2 regions of the Pseudomonas sp. NPDC079086 genome follow, and region 2 is predicted to be linked to the other one. Evidence: predicted binding sites of a transcription regulator. Region 2 holds the regulator's gene; the other holds the start of a gene.
The links. Region 2 encodes sigma-54, which starts transcription at its own class of promoters, with help from an activator protein. Its sites were predicted from a motif close to ANTGGCATNNANNTTGCTNT; they were not measured.

Region 1 (11,654 bases), on a different contig from region 2:
AGATCAAGGTTTTCTTCAACGCTGCGCTCACGGAACGGGCTGTTCTTGCCCGGCTCAGTGAGGTTGCCGCGGTAGGCGCGCATTTCTTCGGCGTTGAGGTCACAGACAAAGGCCTTACCGGCCTTGATCAGCTCAATGGCCCAGGCATGCAGCTGGTCGAAATAATTGGAGGCATAACGCTCCTCGCCAGCCCACTGAAAGCCCAACCACTGCACGTCGCTCTTGATCGCGTCGATGTATTCCTGGTCTTCCTTGGCCGGGTTGGTGTCGTCAAAGCGCAGGTTGCACTCACCACCAAACTCCTTGGCCAGGCCAAAGTTCAAGCAGATCGACTTGGCGTGACCGATATGCAGGTAGCCGTTGGGCTCCGGCGGGAACCGGGTGATGATTTTCACGTGCTTGCCGGCATCCAGATCGGCCTGGACGATGGGACGAAGAAAGTTAGCGGCGGCGACAGTTTCTGGCTTGCTCATGGGGTCCTTGATCATGCAGGTGCGCGGCGTAGGGTAGGCCGACTAAAACAAAGCGCTTATCATAGCCGAAGCTGTCAACCCCCTGACAGGCCCAAGAACCGCTGCAATGCCCTTTGCTGGAAATTCAGCGGCTCACGGAATTATCGACAGAGCGATTACCTACATGATCAAGCTGCACACCAACCACGGCGTTATCACCCTTAACCTGTTCGAAGACAAAGCCCCGGAAACTGTGGCCAACTTCAAGCAGTACGTCTCGGAAGGCCACTACGACAACACGGTGTTCCACCGCGTAATCAGCAACTTCATGATTCAAGGCGGCGGTTTCGAGCCGGGCATGAAACAAAAAACCACCCGCGCCCCGATCAAGAACGAAGCCAACAACGGCGTCGCCAACAAGATCGGCACCGTAGCTATGGCCCGCACCATGGAGCCGCACTCGGCCTCTGCGCAGTTCTTTATCAACGTGGGCGACAACAGCTTCCTCAACCACAGCGCACCTACCGTACAAGGCTGGGGTTATGCGGTGTTCGGTGAAGTAGTTGAAGGCATGGATGTGGTCAACGCCATCAAGGCCGTTGCAACCACCAGCAAATCCGGCCACCAGGATGTACCGGTTGATGACGTGATCATCGAGCGTGCAGAGATCGTTGAGTGATTCTACTGATCTCCGATCTGCATCTTGAACAGGAGCGCCCGGATATCAGCCGGGCGTTTCTGCACTTTCTCGAAACCCGTGCAGTTCACGCCGACGCCCTGTATATCCTCGGCGATTTCTTTGAAGTGTGGATCGGCGACGACGCCATCACGCCTTTTCAACGTTCGATTGCCCAAGCATTGCGCAGCCTTAGCGAGCGCGGCCCGCGTATTTACCTGATGCATGGCAATCGTGATTTCCTGATCGGCAAGACCTTCTGCCAAGAAGCTGGCTGCACCCTACTTCCCGACCCGTGCGTGATCGAGCTTAACGGTGAGCGGACATTACTGATGCATGGCGACAGCCTGTGCACTCAAGACATCGGCTACATGAAGTTGCGCCGTTGGCTGCGCAACCCCATTTCGCTGTTTATCCTGCGCAACTTGCCGCTCAAAACCCGGCAAAAACTGGCGCGCAAACTGCGCAATGAAAGCCGTACGCAAACCCGCATGAAAGCCAGCGATATTGTCGACGTCACCCCGAATGAAGTACCGCGCATCATGGCCGCCCACCGCGTGCACACCCTGATTCACGGCCATACCCACCGCCCTGCCACACACTCGCTGCAAGTCAACGGCCAGGTAGCGCAACGCATCGTCCTCGGCGACTGGGATAAACAGGGCTGGGCGTTGCAAGTTGATCGGCAGGGGCTGCAACAAAGCGCCTTCGAACTGGCTCCTACTTGAAACTTTGACGGCGCGCACAAAGCGCTAAACGGCCCCTCTTGACGGATTATTCGCCGATCATCAGCATCGGCGACCTCAAAACGCCATCAGGGACCGATCATGCTGATCAACAAGGAACAGCTCTTAAAATACGCCATTGCCCCAGCCGCACTCGTAGCGCTGAGCTTTGTTACATTCAACAGTGTGTTTTTCTATAACGAAGCCGGTTTTGCCACCCACGTGCGGACCATCTTCGGCGAAGAGAAAGTGGTCGACGACGTCGGCTACGCCACCAAGTGGTTCGGCCGCGCCACAGCGTGGAAGAAGGCCCTGAGCGTGCAATCGGTACTCACCGAAGCCCTGGCTATCGATGACAGCAGTGATAACGACTCGCTTGGCGCCACTATCGAAGCCTTTCCGATCGTATTTCTCGGCAACGTCGACGCCAAAGTCGAATCCTCCGCGCGTTTTCGCCTGCCTGCCGGCGAGCAGTTTCTGAAAATCGCTCAGGAATACCGCAACCCAGAAAACTTCATCAAAACCGCCCTGGTTCCGGCCATCAAAGAAACCCTACAAGCCACCGCCTCGCTGATGAGCGCCGATGATTTCTATGCCGGTGCGCGCAGCGAGTTCGCCGCCGAGTTCGAAAATCAGCTCAACGACGGCTTGTATCTGATCAAACGTCGCGAAGTACGTGGCCCGCGCGGCCATCAGCCGAGCCAGACGGCGATTCTGCAAGCCGGCACCGAGCAAGGCGCATTCGGTGACAACAATGTCAGCCATTTCATCACCGAGAAGGTAATGGACAGCAAGGGTATTCCGGTACGCAAACAGCAGCAGTTCCGCAAATATGGTGTGGAAGTTGTCGAAGCGCGCATCACCAACGTCGACCCCAACCCGCAATACAAACAGCGCATGGTCAAGGTGCAGCAAGCCCTGGCCGAACTCGCGGTAGCACGGCAAAACCGTTTGAAGGAAGAAGAAGAGAAACTACTGGTCACTGCACGCGGTGAAAAGGAAGTGGAAGCACGCCGCCAGGAAACCCTGCGCGATCAGATTGAACGCACCACCCAGGCAGAAACCGAAAAGCAGTTGGCGCGAATCAATGCCGAACGGGAAAAAGGTCGCGCCGAGATCGAGAAACAAACCGCCGAATTACTGCGCGATAAAGCGGCAATCACGGCCGATGCAACAAAAATCACCGCCGATGCCGATGCCTATGCACGGGAAGCGGTAATCAAGGCCGACGGTGCATTGCAGCCCAAGCTCGACGCCCTGATCGCCATCAACAAAGTCTGGGCAGAAGCTGCGGCGCAGGCGCCGGTACCGAGCGTGATGATGGGCGGCGGTAGCGAGGGCTCCAGCAGCCGCCAGGATGAGATCAGCCAACTGATGGGCGTGCTGGCCACCAAAGCCGCACGTGACCTGTCACTGGATCTGAAAGTGCAGCAATAATCAGCACCGCAGCCCTACAAAAAAGCGCCCTACTGGGCGCTTTTTTGTTTCACAGCGGCGGCACCCCGCTGTGAAAACGAAACTCAGTGTCTGGCGACTCGATCAACTCTCGCTCCGCCGCCCTCACCCGCTCGATAGCCTGGTTTACGTCACGCTCATCGCCGTACTGATACGCCAGCTTCAGATAATTCTGAAAATGCCGCGCTTCGCTTTTCAGCAGACCGAAGTAGAACTTGCCCAGCTCTTCATCTAGATGCGGCACCAATGCCTCGAAACGCTCACAGCTGCGAGCCTCGATAAACGCACCAACCACCAAGGTATCCACCAATTTGTGCGGCTCATGGGTGCGCACCACCTTGCGCAAGCCCGAAGCGTAGCGCGCCGCCGATACGGGGCGCAGGCCGATCTTGCGGCGTTTCATGATGCGCAGCACCTGCTCATGGTGCACCAGCTCCTCGCGGGCCAGGCGCGACATGGCGTTGAGCAGATCGACATAGGTGCTGTACTTGGCCATCAGGCTCAGCGCCGTACTGGCGGCTTTGAATTCGCAGTTCTTATGGTCAATCAACAGGGTCTGCTGGTCAGCCAAAGCGGCAGTGATCCAGGCGTCCGGAGTGCGGCAGCCGAGAAACTCGTGAATTTCCGGCAGGTTCATCGACTCACCTCCGCAACCAGGCGGTCATATGCCGACAGACATGGCTTGGGCATACAGGCAGAACAACGCAACAGAACATCGGTCACAGCTAACAGATACATAAATTCACAAAACCAGGCGAGCAGGAATGATAAGGCTAGAGCGCGGCCATTATACGAATGAGCGCACGAACAGCCACTCGATTGACGCTGATCAAGCACCAAGCCAGTGGCAGCGATCTATAGTGATAAGCAGCACAACTGACTGCACATGGAGATGATCATGCAAGCTATTCGCAGCATTCTGGTGGTGATGGAGCCCAATCACACGGAAGACCTGGCCCTGAAACGCGCCAAACTGATTGCCGGCGTCACTCAATCACACCTGCACCTGCTGGTATGCGACAAGAAAAGTGATCACACCGCTTACCTGCGCGACCTTTCCGGCTTGCTCAACGGCGAAGGGTTCAGCACCTCTAGCCAGCAGGCTTGGGATGAAAGTCTGCACCAGACCATCATCAACGTGCAGCAGACTGAAGGCTGCGGCCTGGTGATCAAACAGCACTTCCCTGACAACCCACTGAAGAAAGCCCTGCTAACCCCCGACGACTGGAAGCTGCTGCGCTACTGCCCGGCGCCAGTGCTGATGGTGAAAACCGAAAAATCCTGGGCGGGCACCGCCATCCTGGCGGCCGTCGATGTCGGTAATGCCGATAGCGAACACCGCACCCTGCACACCAGCATCGTCAGCCATGGCTTTGATATTGCCGCCCTGGCCAAGGCCGAACTGCATGTCATCAGCGCCCATCCGACGCCCATGCTCTCGGCCGCCGACCCGACCTTCCAGCTCAAGGAAACCATCGAGGCGCGCTACCGCGAGCAATGCAAGGCGTTCCAGGCCGAGTACGAGATCAGCGATGAGCGCCTGCATATCGCCGAAGGCCCGGCCGATGTGCTGATCCCACAGGCTGCACATCGACTCAACGCGGGTGTGACGGTGATCGGTACCGTGGCACGTGCCGGCATTTCCGGCGCGCTGATCGGCAATACCGCCGAGGTGATTCTCGACTCGCTGGAAAGCGACATTCTGGTGCTCAAGCCGGACGACATCATCGCCCACCTGGAAGAACTGGTCGCCCAGCGCTAACCCAACTACAGCGCAACAAAAAAGCCGCCTAAAAACAGGCGGCTTTTTTATTTAGAAGATGGATTCAGACTCTTACTTCAAGCCCCTCGAGCAGAAACCGCGGCGCGATGTAGCGCTCGTAGTGCGCCTCGGACAGCAAAAAGAACTCGCGATCAATCGCATCACGCAATTCCGGCAGGTTCCACTCGCGAAACTCCGGCAACAGCACCATGCCATAGGCATTCAACTGACTGATCACCCGCGCGCCACGGGCAATCAGCTGATAGGCCCAGCAGTACGGCGACTGCTGGGGGACAAAGCGAATTTTGCGCTGTTCCAGCTGCATGCGCAGGCGATCAGCGTCGAAAATTTCCAATTTTGCCGCCATCACCTGCACCAACAGCACTTCCAAGCGCAGCCATACGGCGCGTTTTTCCTCGTCGTTATAGCCGTTCCAGTTGATGACCTCATGATGGAAGCGTTTGCAGCCACGGCAGACTAAATCGCCGTAAACAGTGGAGCACAGGCCGACACAAGGAGTTTTGATGCGTTGGTTGGACATAACGAAAGGCATGGGTACTGACGGACAGGCTGGCATCTTAGCCCTTTGTCTAAGGCAGATCACCCCTATATAAGCGGGGCCTTTGGCTTAACTTTATCAAAGCTTTCCAGTAGAATCGGCCGGCCTTTTAGAGGCAGCAACGTCCGTTGGAAGCTGTTTTCAAAGCGTCACGAGCACAGTCAATCCTGCAGGTTCGATGTTGGTGCAGCCCCTTGAGCCACTCTTCAAGTGTCTGCACCAGCCCTCATCCAGCCCGTCCTGCCGGCGTAAAACTTTGAAAACAGCTTCTGCAAGAAAGCAGCACAACCTCGGCTGAGCGGCCCATAAAGCCACGAAGCGCCTGGTTTGTTGGTTTCTGGATCGCGTCCCGGACAACGCTTTGGGACCACTGATGAGGGTAATAACTGTGCTTGAAGCCTATCGCAAACATGTAGCAGAGCGTGCCGCTCAGGGTATCGTGCCCCAGCCGCTGAACGCCGAACAAACCGCAGGCCTGATCGAGCTGCTGAAAAACCCGCCAGCCGGCGAAGAAGCTTTTCTACTCGACCTGATCACCAACCGCGTGCCGCCAGGCGTCGACGAAGCCGCCTACGTCAAGGCCGGTTTCCTCTCTGCCCTTGCCAAAGGCGAAGTCACCTCCCCACTGATCAGCAAGCAACACGCTGTTGAACTGCTCGGCACCATGCAGGGCGGTTACAACATCGCCACCCTGGTTGAGCTGCTCGACGACAGCGAACTGGCCGGCGTGACTGCAGAACAACTGAAGCACACCCTGCTGATGTTCGACGCTTTCCACGACGTCGCTGAAAAAGCTAAGAACGGCAACGTTCACGCCAAAGGCGTACTGCAATCCTGGGCTGACGGCGAGTGGTTCAAAAACCGCCCGACACTGGCCGACAAGATCAGCCTGCGCGTGTTCAAGGTCACCGGCGAAACCAACACCGACGACCTGTCCCCGGCTCCAGACGCCTGGTCGCGTCCGGATATTCCACTGCACGCCCTGGCCATGCTGAAAATGGCCCGCGATGGCATCGTGCCGGACGAGCAAGGCGTAACCGGTCCGATGAAGCAGATCGAAGCTATGCGCGGCGAAGGCTTCCCAATTGCCTATGTCGGTGACGTAGTCGGCACCGGCTCCTCGCGTAAATCCGCCACCAACTCGGTGCTGTGGTTCTTCGGCGACGATATCCCTAACGTGCCGAACAAGCGCGCTGGTGGTTTCTGCTTCGGCAGCAAGATTGCTCCGATCTTCTACAACACCATGGAAGATGCCGGCGCCCTGCCAATCGAATTCGACGTTTCCAACATGCACATGGGCGATGTGATCGACCTGTACCCGCATGCTGGCAAAGTCTGCAAGCACGGCACCGACGAAGTACTGACCACCTTCGAAATGAAGACCCCAGTACTGCTTGACGAAGTCCGCGCTGGCGGCCGTATCCCGCTGATCATCGGTCGCGGTCTGACCGAGAAAGCGCGCGCAGAACTGGGCCTGGGCCCAACCGACCTGTTCAAGCTGCCTGAGCCACCTGCTGCTAGCACCAAGGGTTTCACCCTGGCGCAGAAGATGGTCGGCAAGGCGTGCGGCCTGCCAGAAGGCAAAGGCGTGCGTCCTGGCACCTACTGCGAACCGAAGATGACCACCGTCGGTTCCCAGGACACCACTGGCCCGATGACCCGCGACGAGCTGAAAGACCTGGCTTGCCTGGGCTTCTCCGCTGATCTGGTGATGCAGTCGTTCTGCCACACCGCGGCCTATCCGAAGCCAATCGACGTCACCACCCACCACACCCTGCCGGATTTCATCCGCACCCGTGGCGGCGTATCTCTGCGTCCTGGCGACGGCATCATCCACAGCTGGCTGAACCGCATGCTGCTGCCGGATACCGTCGGCACCGGTGGCGACTCGCACACCCGCTTCCCAATCGGCATCTCCTTCCCGGCCGGTTCCGGCCTGGTGGCCTTCGCCGCTGCCACTGGCGTAATGCCGCTGGACATGCCGGAATCGGTACTGGTGCGCTTCAAGGGCAAACTGCAACCGGGCATCACCCTGCGTGACCTAGTGCATGCCATCCCTTATGTGGCCATCCAGAAAGGCCTGCTGACCGTCGAGAAGAAAGGCAAGAAGAACATCTTCTCCGGCCGCATCCTCGAGATCGAAGGTCTGGACGAGCTGACCGTTGAACAGGCTTTCGAGCTGTCCGACGCCTCTGCCGAGCGTTCCGCTGCAGGTTGCACCATCAAGCTGCCGGAAAAAGCCATCGCCGAGTACCTGCAGTCGAACATCACCCTGCTGCGCTGGATGATAAGCGAAGGCTACGGCGATGCCCGCACCATGGAACGTCGCGCTCAAGCGATGGAAGCCTGGCTGGCCGATCCGAAGCTGATGGAGGCCGACAAGGACGCCGAGTACGCCGAAATCATCGAAATCGACCTGGCCGATATCAACGAGCCGGTTCTCTGCGCACCGAACGACCCGGACGATGCTCGTCTGCTGTCCTCCGTTCAGGGCGAGAAGATCGACGAAGTGTTTATCGGTTCGTGCATGACCAACATCGGTCACTTCCGCGCTGCCGGTAAGTTGCTGGAAAAAGTCGAAGGCACCCTGCCGACCCGTCTGTGGCTGTCGCCGCCGACCAAGATGGACCAGCATCAGCTGACCGAAGAAGGCTACTACGGCATCTACGGCAAAGCCGGTGCGCGCATGGAAATGCCGGGCTGCTCGCTGTGCATGGGCAACCAGGCACGCGTTGAGGCGAACTCCACCGTGGTTTCGACCTCCACCCGTAACTTCCCCAACCGTCTGGGCGATGGTGCCAACGTTTACCTGGCCTCGGCCGAGCTGGCTGCTGTTGCAGCCATCACCGGTAAACTGCCGACTGTTGAGGAATACATGGTCTACGCGAAGAAAATCGACACCATGGCAGCGGACGTCTACCGCTACCTGAGTTTCGACCAGATCGCCGAGTTCCGTGAAGCCGCTGCAAACGCCCAGATCCCTGCTGTTCAGGTCTAAGCGTTACCCGCGACAAGAAAGCCCCGCCTAGTGCGGGGCTTTTTCTTTGTGCCTGCCTTGCTAAAAAACGCCGTACAACTACTGTTGGGATGTGGATGCACAATGCACCACAAACCATCTGGAGAGACTTATGAAGCAATTGATTATTGCCGCACTCTGCGTAATTGGCTTGGCTGGCTGCAGCAGTGGACACATCGCCACTACCACCGACGGGCAAGTGCTGACCAGCGGTAGCTAAAGCCGCATGCAACAAGTCTCTCAAACGCCGCTCAGGCAAACGCGGGAACGCTAACCCTGAACGGATCCAAAACAAACCCTGCTATGGCGGGGTTTGTTTTGTCTGAAGCCCACCAGCCAGCACTGGCACATGCATTGCTTCGCATCAGCTAGTACAACCGTTTCCAACGGCGGAAATGGCTGAAATAGACAATGGTGTCGTTCTGATCGCAGACTCAAGTCGGCGCTCGGCACGGCACCTTTTTGTGTGGGCACAGGAAACGCACCATGAATGAGTACGACATCAGCCGCAGCGATACACCGGAAAAACCGGTACTGAATATCGGCTTTATGGCCCTCACAGACGCCGCATCGGTCATCGTGGCCGCCACCCAGGGCTTCGCCGAGAAGCATGGCCTGACCCTCAACCTGCAGCGCCAGGCCTCCTGGGCCACCCTGCGCGATAAGCTACTGAGCGGCGAGCTGGACGCCGCTCATAGCCTCTATGGCCTGGTTTACGGCGTACAGCTTGGTCTGGGCGGCGCGCCAGCCACCGATATGGCGGTGCTGATGGGCCTCAATCAGAACGGCCAGAGCATCAACCTGTCGCCCGACCTGCAAGCCGACGGCGTGAGCACTGGCAGCGCATTGGCGCAACGTGCGCACCAGTCCGGAGCAAAACTGACCTTCGCCCAGACCTTCCCCACCGGCACCCACGCCATGTGGCTGAATTACTGGCTGGCCAGCCAAGGCATTCACCCGCTGACTGATATCGACAGCGTCGTCGTACCGCCCCCACAGATGCTCGCGCACCTCAAGGCCCGACGTATCGATGGTTTCTGCGTCGGCGAACCCTGGAGCGCCCAGGCGGTGGATGAACAGATGGGCTGTACCCTGAGCACCAGCCAGGCGATCTGGCCCGATCACCCGGAGAAGGTTCTGGGTTGCACCCGCGAATTTGCCGAACAACACCCCAACAGTGCTCGCGCCCTGATCATGGCGGTGCTGGAAGCCAGCCGGTTTATCGATGAGAGCGAGGAAAACCAACGCAGTACGGCGCAACTACTCAGCGGCAGCGAGTATATCGACGCGCCGCTGTCGGCCATCCAGCCGCGCTTTCTCGGCCAGTACCAGGACGGCCTTGGCCATGCCTGGCAGGACGCCCACCCGCTGCGTTTTCATGCGGACGGCGCGGTCAACCAGCCCTATCTGTCCGACGGCATGTGGTTTATGACCCAGTTCCGCCGCTGGGGCTTACTGCGCGAAGACCCGGACTACCTGGCTATTGCCCGCCAGGTGCAGCGACTCGACCTTTACCGCCAGGCTGCCGAGGCGCTCGGTATCGACATACCCGGCGATATGCGCAGCAGCCAGTTGCTCGACGGCCAGGTTTGGGACGGCAGTAACCCGGCCGGTTACGCACACAGCTTTGCCCTGCACGCCCTGGCCGATGTGTCCCTCAGCGCCCAACAGGAGAGCCGCTAAGATGCTGCGCATCCTGCTGATCAATGACACCGCAAAGAAGGTCGGTCGCCTGAAAACCGCCCTGACCGAGGCCGGTTTCGAAGTAATCGACGAATCCGGATTGACCATTGACCTGCCGGAACGGGTCGAGGCAGTACGCCCTGACGTGATCCTGATCGACACCGAATCGCCCAGCCGCGACGTGATGGAACAAGTGGTGCTGGTCAGCCGCGATCAGCCGAGACCGATTGTCATGTTCACCGACGAGCACGACCCAGGCGTGATGCGCCAGGCAATCCAGAGCGGCGTCAGCGCCTATATCGTCGAAGGCATTCACGCCCAGCGCTTGCAGCCGATTCTCGATGTGGCCATGGCGCGTTTCGAGAGCGACCAGGCGCTGCGCGCACAGCTGCAGGCCCGCGATGCGCAGCTGGCCGAACGCAAGCGCATCGAGCTGGCTAAGGGCCTGCTGATGAAAATGAAAAGCTGCGACGAGGAACAGGCCTACACCCTGATGCGCCGTCAGGCCATGAGCCGTCAGCAGAAGCTGGCGCAGGTGGCCGAACAGATCATCGCCATGCACGACATGCTCGGTAGCTGAACCGAGCTGCACTGTTATGCCACTGCGCCACTTGACTGTGCTGGACAGCCGGGTGGCGCGCCGCTTATCTTCGCCGCCTGGCCAGCGCACTGGCCAACGTCGCTCGGACGGTTCCGGGCGCTTACGTATCCGAGGAAAGCATGGCTGACCAAGCTTCGCGCCGCTTTGCGCGCATTGATCGACTCCCCCCTTACGTTTTCAATATCACCGCCGAGCTGAAGATGGCCGCGCGTCGCCGTGGTGAAGACATCATCGACTTCAGCATGGGCAACCCGGATGGCCCCACGCCGCCGCATATTGTCGAGAAGCTGGTGCAGGTCGCGCAGCGTGAAGACACCCACGGCTACTCCACCTCGCGCGGCATTCCACGTCTGCGCCGCGCTATTTCGCGCTGGTACAAAGACCGCTACGAAGTCGAGATCGACCCGGAAAGCGAAGCCATCGTCACCATCGGCTCCAAGGAAGGCCTGGCGCACCTGATGCTGGCAACCCTGGACCATGGCGACACCGTGCTGGTGCCCAACCCCAGTTACCCGATCCACATCTATGGTGCGGTCATCGCTGGCGCCCAGGTACGCTCAGTGCCGCTGATTCCCGGCGTGGACTTCTTTGCTGAGCTGGAACGAGCGATTCGCGAATCGATCCCCAAGCCGAAGATGATGATCCTTGGCTTCCCCTCCAACCCGACCGCGCAGTGCGTCGAGCTGGATTTCTTCGAGCGTGTGGTAGCCCTGGCCAAGCAATAC
Region 2 (11,654 bases):
GCCGGCGACAGCCTGCCACGCGTCAAACGTGGCACTTCACTGCGTGATGCACTGCTGGAAATGACCCAGAAAGGCCTGGGCATGACCGTGGTGACTGAGGACGATGGCCGCCTGGCCGGAATATTCACCGACGGCGACCTACGCCGCACCCTGGATCGCAACATTGACGTGCGCCAGACCATTATCGATGACGTAATGACCGCCAACGGCAAGACCGCACGCGCGGAAATGCTTGCGGCAGAGGCTTTGAAAATCATGGAAGACCACAAGATCAGCTCGCTGGTGGTGATCGACGACAACGACATGCCAATCGGCGCACTGAACATGCACGACCTGCTTCGCGCCGGGGTGATGTGATGAGCACAGCCCCGATCAATCACGATCTATTGCAACGCGCCCAGAGCGTCAAACTGGCGATTTTCGACGTCGATGGCGTACTTACCGACGGCAAGCTGTACTTTCTCGTCGACGGCAGCGAGTTCAAAACCTTCAACACCCTCGACGGTCACGGCATCAAGATGCTGATCAACTCCGGCGTACACACCGCTATTATCAGCGGCCGCAAAACCCCAGTGGTTGAGCGCCGCGCGCAGAACCTGGGGATTCAACACCTGTATCAGGGGCGCGAAGACAAGCTGGTGGTACTCGATGAGCTACTCGGCGAACTGGGCCTAGACTATGCACAAGTCGCTTACCTGGGTGACGACCTGCCCGACCTGCCAGTGATCCGCCGCGTGGGCCTGGGCATGGCAGTCGCCAGCGCCGACGGCTTTGTCCGCCAACATGCCCACGGAATTACCCGTGCTCGCGGCGGTGAAGGCGCCGCCCGCGAATTCTGCGAACTGATCATGCACGCCCAAGGCACCCTTGAAGCCGCTCAAGCCGCTTACCTATAGGTCAATCATGCCACGCAAGTTATTCAATATTGCCCTGTTCGCCTTCGTCGCACTGCTAGTGGCAGCGCTTGGCTACTGGAACCTCAGCCCGGAAAGTTTCAACCAGCAATCCGCCAGCGCTGAAACTGACAACGCCATCGACTTTTACGCCACCAACACCTACACCGTTCAATACCAGGCCGACGGAAAGCTGCACTACGACCTAACAGCTGACAAGGTCGAGCACATTAAGGCCAGCGACATCACCCTGATGGCCAGCCCAAACATGAACCTTTTCCGCGGCACCGAGCTGCCCTGGAAAATCCGTAGCGAGCGCGGCGAAGTATCGCCAGGCGGCGTTGAGGTCGAACTGATCGACAAGGTGCGCGTTGAACGCACAGACGCCAAAGGCCGCCCGACTATTCTCACCACCAGCCGCCTGACCGTATTCCCCGAGAAGGAATATGCGCAGACTCAGCAAGCCGTTAGAATCGATGCGGCCAATGGGGTGACCACGGCGAAAGGAATGAAAGCGTACATGAATGACGGCAGGATGCTCCTGCTGTCCAACGTAAGAGGTCAGCATGAGGCTCGTTAACACCCTCCCCCTACTACTCAGCCTCAGCGCCGCACTCGGAAGTGTCAGCGCCTGGGCACTGCCATCCGACCGCGAACAGCCAATCCGTATCCAGGCTGACAGCGCGGAGCTCGATGACAAACAAGGCGTAGCGGTCTACCGCGGCGACGTTGTGATTACTCAAGGCACACTCAAAATCACGGGCAACACCGTGACCATCACCCAGAATGCCCAGGGCGATGTCGAAGTGTTTACCTCTGTCGGCAAGCCGGCCTACTACGAACAACTGCCATCTGCCGACAAGCAGGTCGTCAAAGCCTACGGCCTGACCATCCAATACTTCATGGCCAATGATCGCGTTGTATTGATCGACCAAGCCAAGGTGATTCAAGAAGGCAACACCTTCGAAGGCGAGAAGATCGTCTATGACACCCAGCGCCAGATCGTCAACGCCGGCCGAGCCACAGGCACCAACGTCACTGCGCCACGTCCGCGCATCGACATGGTGATCCAGCCGAAGAACAAACCAGCCGACCAGCAGGCGCAGTAATAATGGCCACATTGAAAGCCCAACACTTGGCCAAAAGCTACAAAGGCCGTCAGGTCGTGCGCGACGTCAGCCTGAGCATCGACAGCGGGCAGATCGTCGGACTGCTCGGCCCCAACGGTGCCGGCAAGACCACCTGTTTCTACATGATCGTTGGCTTGGTGCAGGCTGATCAGGGCCGCGTGATGATCGACGACCTCGACGTCAGCCATCAGCCCATGCATGGCCGCGCTCGTGCCGGCATCGGTTACCTACCACAGGAAGCCTCGATCTTCCGCAAGCTCAGCGTGGCCGACAACATCATGGCCATCCTGGAAACCCGCAAGGACCTCGACGGCGCCGCACGCCGCAAGGAACTTGAAGGCCTGCTGCAGGAGTTTCATATCAGCCATATCCGCGACAACCTCGGCATGAGTTTGTCTGGTGGTGAGCGCCGCCGCGTGGAAATTGCCCGCGCTCTGGCGACCAACCCCAAGTTCATCCTGCTCGACGAACCCTTCGCCGGTGTTGACCCGATTTCCGTGGGCGATATCAAGCAGATCATCCATCACCTCAAGGCCAAGGGTATCGGTGTATTGATCACCGACCACAACGTCCGCGAAACCCTGGATATCTGCGAAACGGCCTATATCGTCAGCGATGGCCAGCTGATCGCCGAAGGTGATGCCGAAGCAATTCTGGCCAACCAGACAGTGAAAGAAGTTTACCTGGGGCATGAGTTCAGGCTGTAACCACAGCTTTTCTCAAGCCGACTGCAGCCAAGGCTAGGCAAAACCCTTAAAGTCAGGCATATAATTTGCTTCCTAGTGGCGCTTTTTGAAAACGCCCTGTAGTGGATTGCGCACAGACGCCGGTAAATAAGGTCTGCAATGAAACCATCGCTAGTCCTGAGAATGGGCCAGCAGCTGACGATGACACCGCAGCTGCAACAGGCCATCCGCCTGCTCCAACTGTCTACCCTGGATCTGCAACAAGAGATCCAGGAGGCCTTGGAGTCCAACCCGATGCTCGAACGCCAGGAAGATGGCGATGATTTCGACAATTCGGACCCCATGGCCGATGGCGCAGAAAGTGCCAGCCCCAGCGAACAGCCCGAAGCGCCCTATCAGGAAACCAACTATCAGGAAGCCACGCAGACCGTGGACAACCTGGAGGAAGGCGATTGGGGCGAGCGCATTCCCAATGAGCTGCCCGTCGATACCGCCTGGGAAGACATCTACCAGACCAGCGCCAGCAGCCTGCCCAGTAGCACCAACGATGATGACGAGTGGGATTTCACCACCCGCACCTCAAGCGGCGAGAGCCTGCAAAGTCATCTGCTCTGGCAGCTCAATCTGGCCCCGATGTCGGACAAGGACCGCCTGATCGGCGTCACCCTGATCGATTGCATCAACCAGCAGGGCTATCTAGAAGAAACGCTGGAAGAAGTGGTCGAGGCCTTCGACCCGGAACTGGACATCGAACTCGACGAAGTCGAAGCCGTACTCCACCGCATTCAGCAGTTCGAACCCACCGGCATCGCCGCACGCAACCTGGGCGAATGCCTGCTTCTGCAACTGCGTCAGCTGCCGGCGAAAACTCCGTGGCTGAGCGAAGCCCAGCGCCTGGCCAGCGACTACCTCGACCTGCTCGGTAGCCGCGATTACAGCCAGCTGATGCGCCGCATGAAGCTCAAGGAGGACGAGTTGCGTCAGGTTATCGACCTGATCCAGAGCCTCAACCCGCGCCCCGGCTCGCAAATTGAATCCAGCGAGCCGGAATACGTGGTGCCCGACGTGATCGTGCGCAAACACAACGAGCGCTGGCTGGTAGAGCTGAACCAAGAAGCGATGCCGCGCCTGCGGGTCAACGCGCAATACGCCGGCTTTGTGAAGCGCGCTGATTCCAGCGCCGACAACACCTTTATGCGTAACCAGCTGCAGGAAGCGCGCTGGTTTATCAAAAGCCTGCAGAGCCGCAACGAAACCCTGATGAAGGTTGCCACGCAGATCGTCGAGCACCAGCGCGGCTTCCTTGATTACGGCGACGAGGCGATGAAGCCTTTGGTGCTGCACGATATTGCCGAAGCTGTAGGTATGCATGAGTCGACCATCTCGCGGGTAACCACGCAGAAATTCATGCACACGCCACGTGGTATTTACGAGCTGAAATACTTCTTCTCCAGCCACGTCAGCACCTCCGAGGGCGGCGAATGCTCGTCCACCGCGATCCGCGCCATCATCAAAAAACTGGTCGCGGCGGAAAATGCGAAAAAGCCGTTGAGTGACAGCAAGATCGCTGGTTTACTGGAAGCACAGGGCATTCAAGTCGCTCGCCGCACGGTCGCCAAGTACCGTGAATCCCTCGGAATAGCGCCTTCCAGTGAGCGCAAACGATTGATCTAAGGCGGCACGAAGAAGGAAGACGATCACTCGATACACAACACGTCCGGCCTCGCCTTTTCGCAAAAGCAGCCATACTGCCAGCAAGCAATCAGCGACCGTGCCAGGCTCGTTTTGTAGAGTCTTCCACGCCACAGTGTTCCGGCGGCAGGCCTCTCGCCTGCCTCTTACACACGGCAACAAGGAGAAAGCGGTATGCAAGTCAACATCAGTGGACACCAGCTGGATGTGACCGACGCCCTACGCGACTACATCGCCGAAAAACTCGGCCGATTGGAGCGCCACTTCGACAAGATTACCAACGTGCAAGTCACCATGGAGGTCGAGAAGCTCAAACAGAAAATCGAAGCGACCCTGCACATTGCCGGCGGCGAAGTTGTCGCCAATGCCGAGCATGAAGACATGTACGCAGCCATCGATCTACTGACTGATAAACTCGACCGACAACTCATCAAACACAAGGAAAAACAGCTCGAACGTCAACAGGGCGCTATGGCCCGCTGACATCGTCTATCTCCTATGATCCGACTTGAAACTATCCTGACCCCCGGCCGTTCCCTGGTGAACGTGCCGGGCGGCAGCAAAAAACGTGTTCTCGAACAGATTGCCAACCTGGTGGCGCGCGAGCTGCCTGACCTGGACGGCCAAGACATCTTCGAAAGCCTGATTGCCCGCGAAAAACTCGGCTCGACCGGTTTCGGTAATGGCATTGCCATTCCGCACTGTCGCCTGCCCGGTTGTACAGCGCCGATCAGCGCCTTGCTGCGCCTGGACTCTGCCGTAGACTTCGACGCCATCGACGGCGCCCCAGTGGACCTGCTGTTTGTCCTGCTGGTGCCCGAAGCGGCCACCGACGCTCACCTGGAACTGCTCCGGCAAATCGCCAGCATGCTCGATCGCAGCGATGTGCGTGCCAGCCTGCGTCAAGCCGAAAGCAGTGAAGCCCTGTATCAGGTGGTCGTGGACGTACAAAGCCAACTCAACCGAGCCTGAGCATGCGCCTGATCATCGTTAGCGGTCGCTCCGGCTCCGGGAAGAGCACCGCCCTCGATGTGCTTGAGGACAACGGCTTCTACTGCATCGACAACCTGCCCGCCGGGCTGCTGCCTGAACTGGCCGAGCGCGCCCTGCTGCACACCGAGCTGCTGCATCCGCAGGTCGCGGTGTCGATTGATGCACGCAACCTGCCGAGCCACCTCAAGCGCTTTCCCGAGCTGCTAGAGGAAGTACGCGCACGGCATATCAAGTGCGATGTGATCTACCTGGATGCCGACGAAGAAACCCTGCTCAAGCGCTTCTCGGAAACCCGCAGACGCCATCCGCTGACCAACGAAAACCGTTCGCTGGCTGAAGCCATCGCCGATGAAAGCCTGCTGCTCGGGCCGATTATTGACCTGGCCGACCTGAAGATCGACACCACGCACCTCAATCTTTATCAGCTGCGCGATAGCCTCAAGCTGCGCCTGCTCAATCAGCCCGAGCCAGGCACCGCATTTCTGCTGGAATCCTTCGGTTTCAAGCGCGGTATGCCGGTGGATGCCGACCTGGTATTCGATGTGCGCTGCCTGCCCAACCCCTACTGGAAGCCGGACTTGCGCGATTTCTCCGGGCTCGACCAGCCGGTAGTCGATTACCTCTCTGCACAGGCCGATGTCGAAGACATGTATCAGGACATCCTCGCCTACCTGACCAAATGGCTGCCACGTTTTGCCGCCAGCAACCGCGCCTATGTCACGGTGGCGATCGGTTGTACTGGCGGCCATCATCGCTCGGTATACCTGGCCAACCGCCTAGGTGAAACCCTCAAACCCATCCTGAAGAACGTTCAGATTCGCCACCGCGACCTCAGTTAAGGAATTGCCGCGATGCCCGCCTGCGAAATCACCATTATCAACAAGCTTGGCCTGCACGCCCGCGCGGCTGCCAAGTTTGTCGGCGTCGCCGGGCGTTTCCCCTGCCAGGTTAAGGTAGGCCGCACGCCGGAGAGCCTGGTCGACGGCAAGAGCATCATGGCGGTGATGATGCTCGCCGCCGGTAAAGGCACGGCCATACACCTGCATACCGAAGGCGAACAGGATGCCGAAGCCCTGCAGGCCCTGAGCGACTTGATCAACAATTACTTCGACGAAGGTGAGTAAAACCGCAGGCAATAAAAAGGGCTGCACCGTACAAACGGGCAGCCCTTTTTGTGCCCTATAGGTTAGCTACCGGCCACCGTCATGCGCTCGATCAGCACCGAACCAGTGCGGATATTACTGCGCAGCTCCAGATCACTGCCCACCGCGACAATCTGCTTGAACATGTCGCGCAAGTTGCCGGCGATGGTGACTTCCTGCACCGGGAACTGAATTTCACCGTTCTCCACCCAGTAACCACTCGCACCGCGCGAATAATCACCGGTGACCATATTCAGGCCCTGCCCCATCAGTTCGGTGACGAGAAGCCCACGCCCCATGCGCTTAAGCAATGCTTTTTGGTCTTCATCGCCATGGCTGACAAACAGGTTATGCACACCGCCTGAGTTGGCGGTACTCGGCATACCCAGCTTGCGCCCGGAATAGGTGCCGAGCACATAGGACAGCAGCTCACCACGCTCGACAAAGGATTTGGGATAAGTGGCCAAGCCATCACCATCAAAAGCAGCACTGCCTAGCGCACGCGGAATATGCGGCCGCTCATCGAGGGTTAACCATTCAGGGAATAACTGCTGCCCCAACGCGCCCTCAAGGAACGACGACTTGCGGTACAGGTTGCCACCCGAAATTGCCGCTAGAAAGCTGCCAAACAACCCGCCCGCCAGCTCTGCAGCAAACAGCACCGGCACCTCACAGGTCGGCACCGGACGCGCGCCCAAACGGCTGACCGCACGCTCAGCTGCACGACGGCCAATGCTCCCGGCATCAGCCAGTAACTCGCCCTGCCGATTGACGTCATACCAGTAATCGCGCTGCATCTGACCGCCCTGCTCGGCAATCATCACGCAGCTCAGGCTGTGCCGTGTACTGGCGTAACCGTTGATAAAGCCATGGCTGTTGCCATATACCCGGCAACCCTGGTGGGTATTCAACGTAGTGCCGTCGGCATTCTTGATCCGCTGATCGGCGGCAAAAGCCGCTGCCTCGCAACTCAAGGCCTGTTCGATGGCCTGCTCTGGGGTGATCGACCAGGCGTGATACAGATCCAGCTGCGGCAGTTCGCGGGCCATCAAGCCCGCATCAGCTAAACCGGCGCATTCGTCCTCGGAGGCATGTTTGGCAATCGCCAGCGCTGCCGCTACGGTTTCGCGAATCGCAGCTTCGCCACTGGCCGAAGTGCTCGCCGAGCCCTTGCGCTGACCGACATACAGGGTGATGCCAAAGCCCTGGTCGCGGTTGAATTCTACCGTTTCCACTTCACCCTGACGCACCGTGGTGGACAAGCCCTGCTCCACCGAAACCGCCACTTCACAGGCGCTAGCGCCCTGCTTTTTCGCTTCAGCAATAATCTGCTCCACCTGCGCCTGCAAATGCGGCACAGCCTCGGGGCCAACGATGTCTACAGCACTCATAAGAACTCCTGAACGATAAGCGGCAAGCGCGGCCACACAGGCCAGACGCTTACAGCTGGAAACTTGCTGCTATCATGTCGGCGTTTTCCACTGGACCGCCACCATGTCTGAATACCTTGACGACTTCTCCGGCGAGAAGAGCAAAACCCAGGTCAAGCGCGAGTTTCATGCGCTACAAGATCTGGGGCAACGCCTAACCACCCTGAAACTCGACCTGCAGAACAAGCTGCCGCTGACCGACGAGCTGCGCCGCGCGCTGGCCGAAGCGCCCAAGCACACTGCCAATGCCGCGAAGAAGCGCCATGTGCAGTTTATCGGCCGCTTGATGCGCGACCAGGACATCCCAGCCATCCTGACCCTGCTCGACCAGCTGGATGCCTCCACCCGCCAGTACAACGAACGCTTCCACAACTTGGAGCGCTGGCGCGACCGCTTGCTCAACGGCGACGACGACACCCTGGAAAAATTTGTCGTCGAATACCCCGACGCCGACCGCCAGCACCTGCGTCAATTGATCCGTCAGGGCCAGCACGAACTGGCGCAGAACAAAGCGCCTGCCGCTTCACGCAAAATCTTCAAATACATCCGCGAACTGGACGAAGCCCAGCGCGGTTTACGCTAAAGCACTCCATCGATTGGGCTGCGCAACGCTCAACCCAATCGATGGTTTTTAGCTACCCGTCCCGCCCACAGTAATTGCATCGATCTTCAGCGTCGGCTGGCCCACGCCAACCGGCACCGATTGCCCATCCTTGCCGCAGGTACCGACGCCGCTATCCAGCGCCAGGTCGTTACCAACCATCGACACCTTGCTCATGGCTTCCGGGCCATTGCCGATCAAGGTTGCGCCTTTGACCGGGGCGGTGATCTTGCCGTCCTCGATCAGGTAAGCCTCGCTGGTGGAAAACACGAACTTGCCGCTGGTGATATCCACCTGGCCGCCGCCAAGGTTGGCGCAGTAGATGCCTTTCTTCACCGAACGAATGATTTCTTCCGGGTCACTCTCGCCAGCCAGCATGTAAGTATTGGTCATGCGCGGCATCGGCAAGTGCGCATAGGACTCACGGCGACCGTTACCGGTGCACGCCACGCCCATTAGGCGAGCGTTGAGCTTGTCCTGCATATAGCCCTTGAGTACGCCGTTTTCGATCAGCGTGGTGCACTGGGTCTGCGTGCCTTCATCGTCCATGCTCAGGGAGCCGCGACGTTCGGCCAAGGTGCCGTCATCGACGATGGTGCACAGGCTGGAAGCCACTTGCTCGCCCATACGGCCGCTGTAGGCCGAACTGCCCTTGCGGTTGAAATCGCCTTCCAAACCATGGCCGACCGCTTCGTGCAGCAGCACACCGGACCAACCAGCGCCCATCACCACCGGCATAGTGCCGGCCGGTGCCGGAATCGCCTCGAGGTTAACCAGCGCCTGGCGTAGCGCTTCACGGGCATAGCCCATGGCGCGTTCTTCGTTATTGCTGGTCTGTTCGAGGAAGTAGCGGTAATCGGTACGTCCGCCGCCGCCATGGCTGCCGCGCTCGCGGCGACCATTCTGCTCAACGATCACGCTGACGTTGAAACGCACCAGTGGTCGGATGTCCGCGCCCAGGCTACCGTCGTTGGCAGCCACCAGAATGCGGTCCCAAACCCCGGCCAGGCTGACCGAAACTTGTTTGATCCGTGAATCAAGGGCGCGGGTAGCAACGTCGATGCGCTTGAGTAACTCAACCTTTTCCGCACGACCCAGCACATCCAGCGGGTTGTCCTGGGCATACAGCGGCTTGACCAGCGGACTGCTGAACGCTTGCACGCGGCCATTCTGGCCGGCGCGGGCAATCGAACGGGCTGCGCGCGCAGCCTGGCTCAGGGCATCGGCGGTGATCGCATTGCTGTAGGCAAACCCGGTTTTCTCGCCGGACTGAGCACGCACACCTACCCCCTGGTCGAGGTTGAAGCTGCCTTCCTTGACGATGCCATCCTCCAGCGCCCAGGTTTCCGAGACCTGGCTTTGGAAATACAGATCGGCCGCATCGATTCCCGGCCCGGCCAGATCAGCCAAGACTGCAGGCAGATGCTCAATGGTCAAACCGCCCGGCCCGAGCAAATGCTCGCTAACGGATACCAACAAATTGTTCATAACTACTCCAAACTTGGCAGCCGCATTTCGGCCGCTGCAAAAAATCGTTTATGCCGCACCACTGGCATGCGCTGACGGATCGCCGCTTGCTCTGCCCCATCGCGCTCGGCCAGCAGTACGCCCGGCCCCTGCGGCAGTTCCGCGAGCACGCGCCCCCAAGGGTCGACAAGCGCCGAATGGCCAAAGGTCTCGCGTCCACCTGGATGGGTACCGCCTTGCCCGGCGGCCAGCACATAGCACTGGGTTTCAATGGCCCGCGCGCGGGTGAGTATCTGCCAATGCGCAGCACCCGTGACTGCGGTAAAGGCTGCCGGCACACTGATCAACTCGGCACCCGCGGCGCGCAGGGCGCTGTAAAGCTCGGGGAAGCGCAGGTCATAACAGACGGTCATGCCTAGGCGCCCAACCGGGGTATCGGCGACCACCACCTGGCTGCCGAAGGCGTAATCATCAGACTCGCGGTAACGGCCGTGGCTGTCGCTGACATCCACGTCAAACAAGTGCAGCTTGTCATAGCGTGCAACGCGCTCGCCGTGATTATCGATCAGCAAGGAGCAGGCGTGAGACTTGGCTTCGGGCTGGCCATCCGGCGGCAGGGGCAAAGTGCCGGCGACAACCCACAGCCCCAAGTCGCGGGCAGCCTGTTGCAACCAGGGCAGAATCGGCCCCTCGCCCAACGCTTCGGCACGCCCTAGCGCGGCCTGGTCACGCCGGCCCATGGCGGCAAAGTTTTCCGGCAGCACCGCCAGCCGCGCACCTTGCGCGGCGGCCTGCTCAAGCAACTGCCGAGCCTGCGCCAGATTGGCCAGGACATCAGCCTGGCTGACCATTTGAATTACCGCGAAGGTCATGACTGCCTTATCTCAATATCGGTATCAGGCTTCAGCTTACAAGCCATGCCGGCAGACTGCACGGCTGCATATCAGCCGTGCGGGTTTACTGGGGTTTCTCGAAAGGCTTGTCGAAGCTTATATCCGGGTTCTGCCAGGAGCCCTTGACGTCGTACTGCACACTGGCAAAGCGCGCCACTCGGTCGCCCAGCAGCTTATCGGCGATAAACAGTGCACCACCAATGGCCGGCGCACCGACTATCAGTGCGGCCAGAGGCAGGTTGTTGGTCACCGGCAAGGTCACCAACAACTTGGCATCAATCCGGTCATTGGCCATATCCAGGGTGCCATTGAGTTCCAGGTTGCTTGATGGCCCAGTAAGGGTGATCGGCTCGCGGGTAACAAACACGCCGTTATCGGCCACTAGTAGCCCCTTGACTCGGTCATAGCTCAGGCCTTTGCCGAGCAGGTCGGAGAAGTCCAGGCGCAGGCGCCGGCCGATCGAGTTGAAGTTAAGCAAGCCGAATACCCGCAGCGCCGAAGCCGGGCCTTCCACTTCCGAGAACTGGCCCTTGCGCAGAGAAGCATCCAGCGTGCCGCTAAAGCGCTTCAAGCCGAACCAGGCCGGCGAGCCGGGCCAGTCGCCGTCGACATCCATATGGAAATCTCGGCTGCTGGCTGTAGGCGCAAAGCCCCAGGCGATCAATACATCAGCCAGATCGGCGCCACCCATGCGCCCCTTGTAGCTCGTACGCATGCCGCTTGCGGC

Region 1: the regulator sigma-54 is predicted to act here: its motif matches at 8,987-9,006, upstream of ACIGEK_RS10155 (CmpA/NrtA family ABC transporter substrate-binding protein).

The regions. Positions count from the first base shown of each region.
Region 1 covers NZ_JBITTY010000002.1:137,023-148,676, reverse strand. The annotation lists gene ACIGEK_RS10195 (glutamine--tRNA ligase/YqeY domain fusion protein) at 1-473, opposite strand, end outside; gene ACIGEK_RS10190 (peptidylprolyl isomerase) at 637-1,131, shown strand; gene lpxH (UDP-2,3-diacylglucosamine diphosphatase) at 1,128-1,856, shown strand; gene ACIGEK_RS10180 (SPFH domain-containing protein) at 1,956-3,290, shown strand; gene ACIGEK_RS10175 (tRNA isopentenyl-2-thiomethyl-A-37 hydroxylase MiaE) at 3,340-3,945, opposite strand; gene ACIGEK_RS10170 (universal stress protein) at 4,207-5,070, shown strand; gene ACIGEK_RS10165 (DUF1289 domain-containing protein) at 5,135-5,611, opposite strand; gene acnB (bifunctional aconitate hydratase 2/2-methylisocitrate dehydratase) at 6,018-8,627, shown strand; gene ACIGEK_RS10155 (CmpA/NrtA family ABC transporter substrate-binding protein) at 9,132-10,328, shown strand; gene ACIGEK_RS10150 (ANTAR domain-containing response regulator) at 10,330-10,908, shown strand; gene alaC (alanine transaminase) at 11,049-11,654, shown strand, end outside.
Region 2 covers NZ_JBITTY010000004.1:167,961-179,614, reverse strand. The annotation lists gene ACIGEK_RS18880 (KpsF/GutQ family sugar-phosphate isomerase) at 1-357, shown strand, start outside; gene ACIGEK_RS18875 (KdsC family phosphatase) at 357-896, shown strand; gene lptC (LPS export ABC transporter periplasmic protein LptC) at 904-1,473, shown strand; gene lptA (lipopolysaccharide transport periplasmic protein LptA) at 1,460-2,002, shown strand; gene lptB (LPS export ABC transporter ATP-binding protein) at 2,005-2,730, shown strand; gene ACIGEK_RS18855 (RNA polymerase factor sigma-54) at 2,869-4,383, shown strand; gene hpf (ribosome hibernation-promoting factor, HPF/YfiA family) at 4,576-4,884, shown strand; gene ptsN (PTS IIA-like nitrogen regulatory protein PtsN) at 4,900-5,373, shown strand; gene rapZ (RNase adapter RapZ) at 5,376-6,233, shown strand; gene ACIGEK_RS18835 (HPr family phosphocarrier protein) at 6,246-6,518, shown strand; gene pmbA (metalloprotease PmbA) at 6,581-7,927, opposite strand; gene yjgA (ribosome biogenesis factor YjgA) at 8,031-8,549, shown strand; gene tldD (metalloprotease TldD) at 8,598-10,055, opposite strand; gene ACIGEK_RS18815 (carbon-nitrogen hydrolase family protein) at 10,058-10,906, opposite strand; gene ACIGEK_RS18810 (YhdP family protein) at 10,992-11,654, opposite strand, start outside.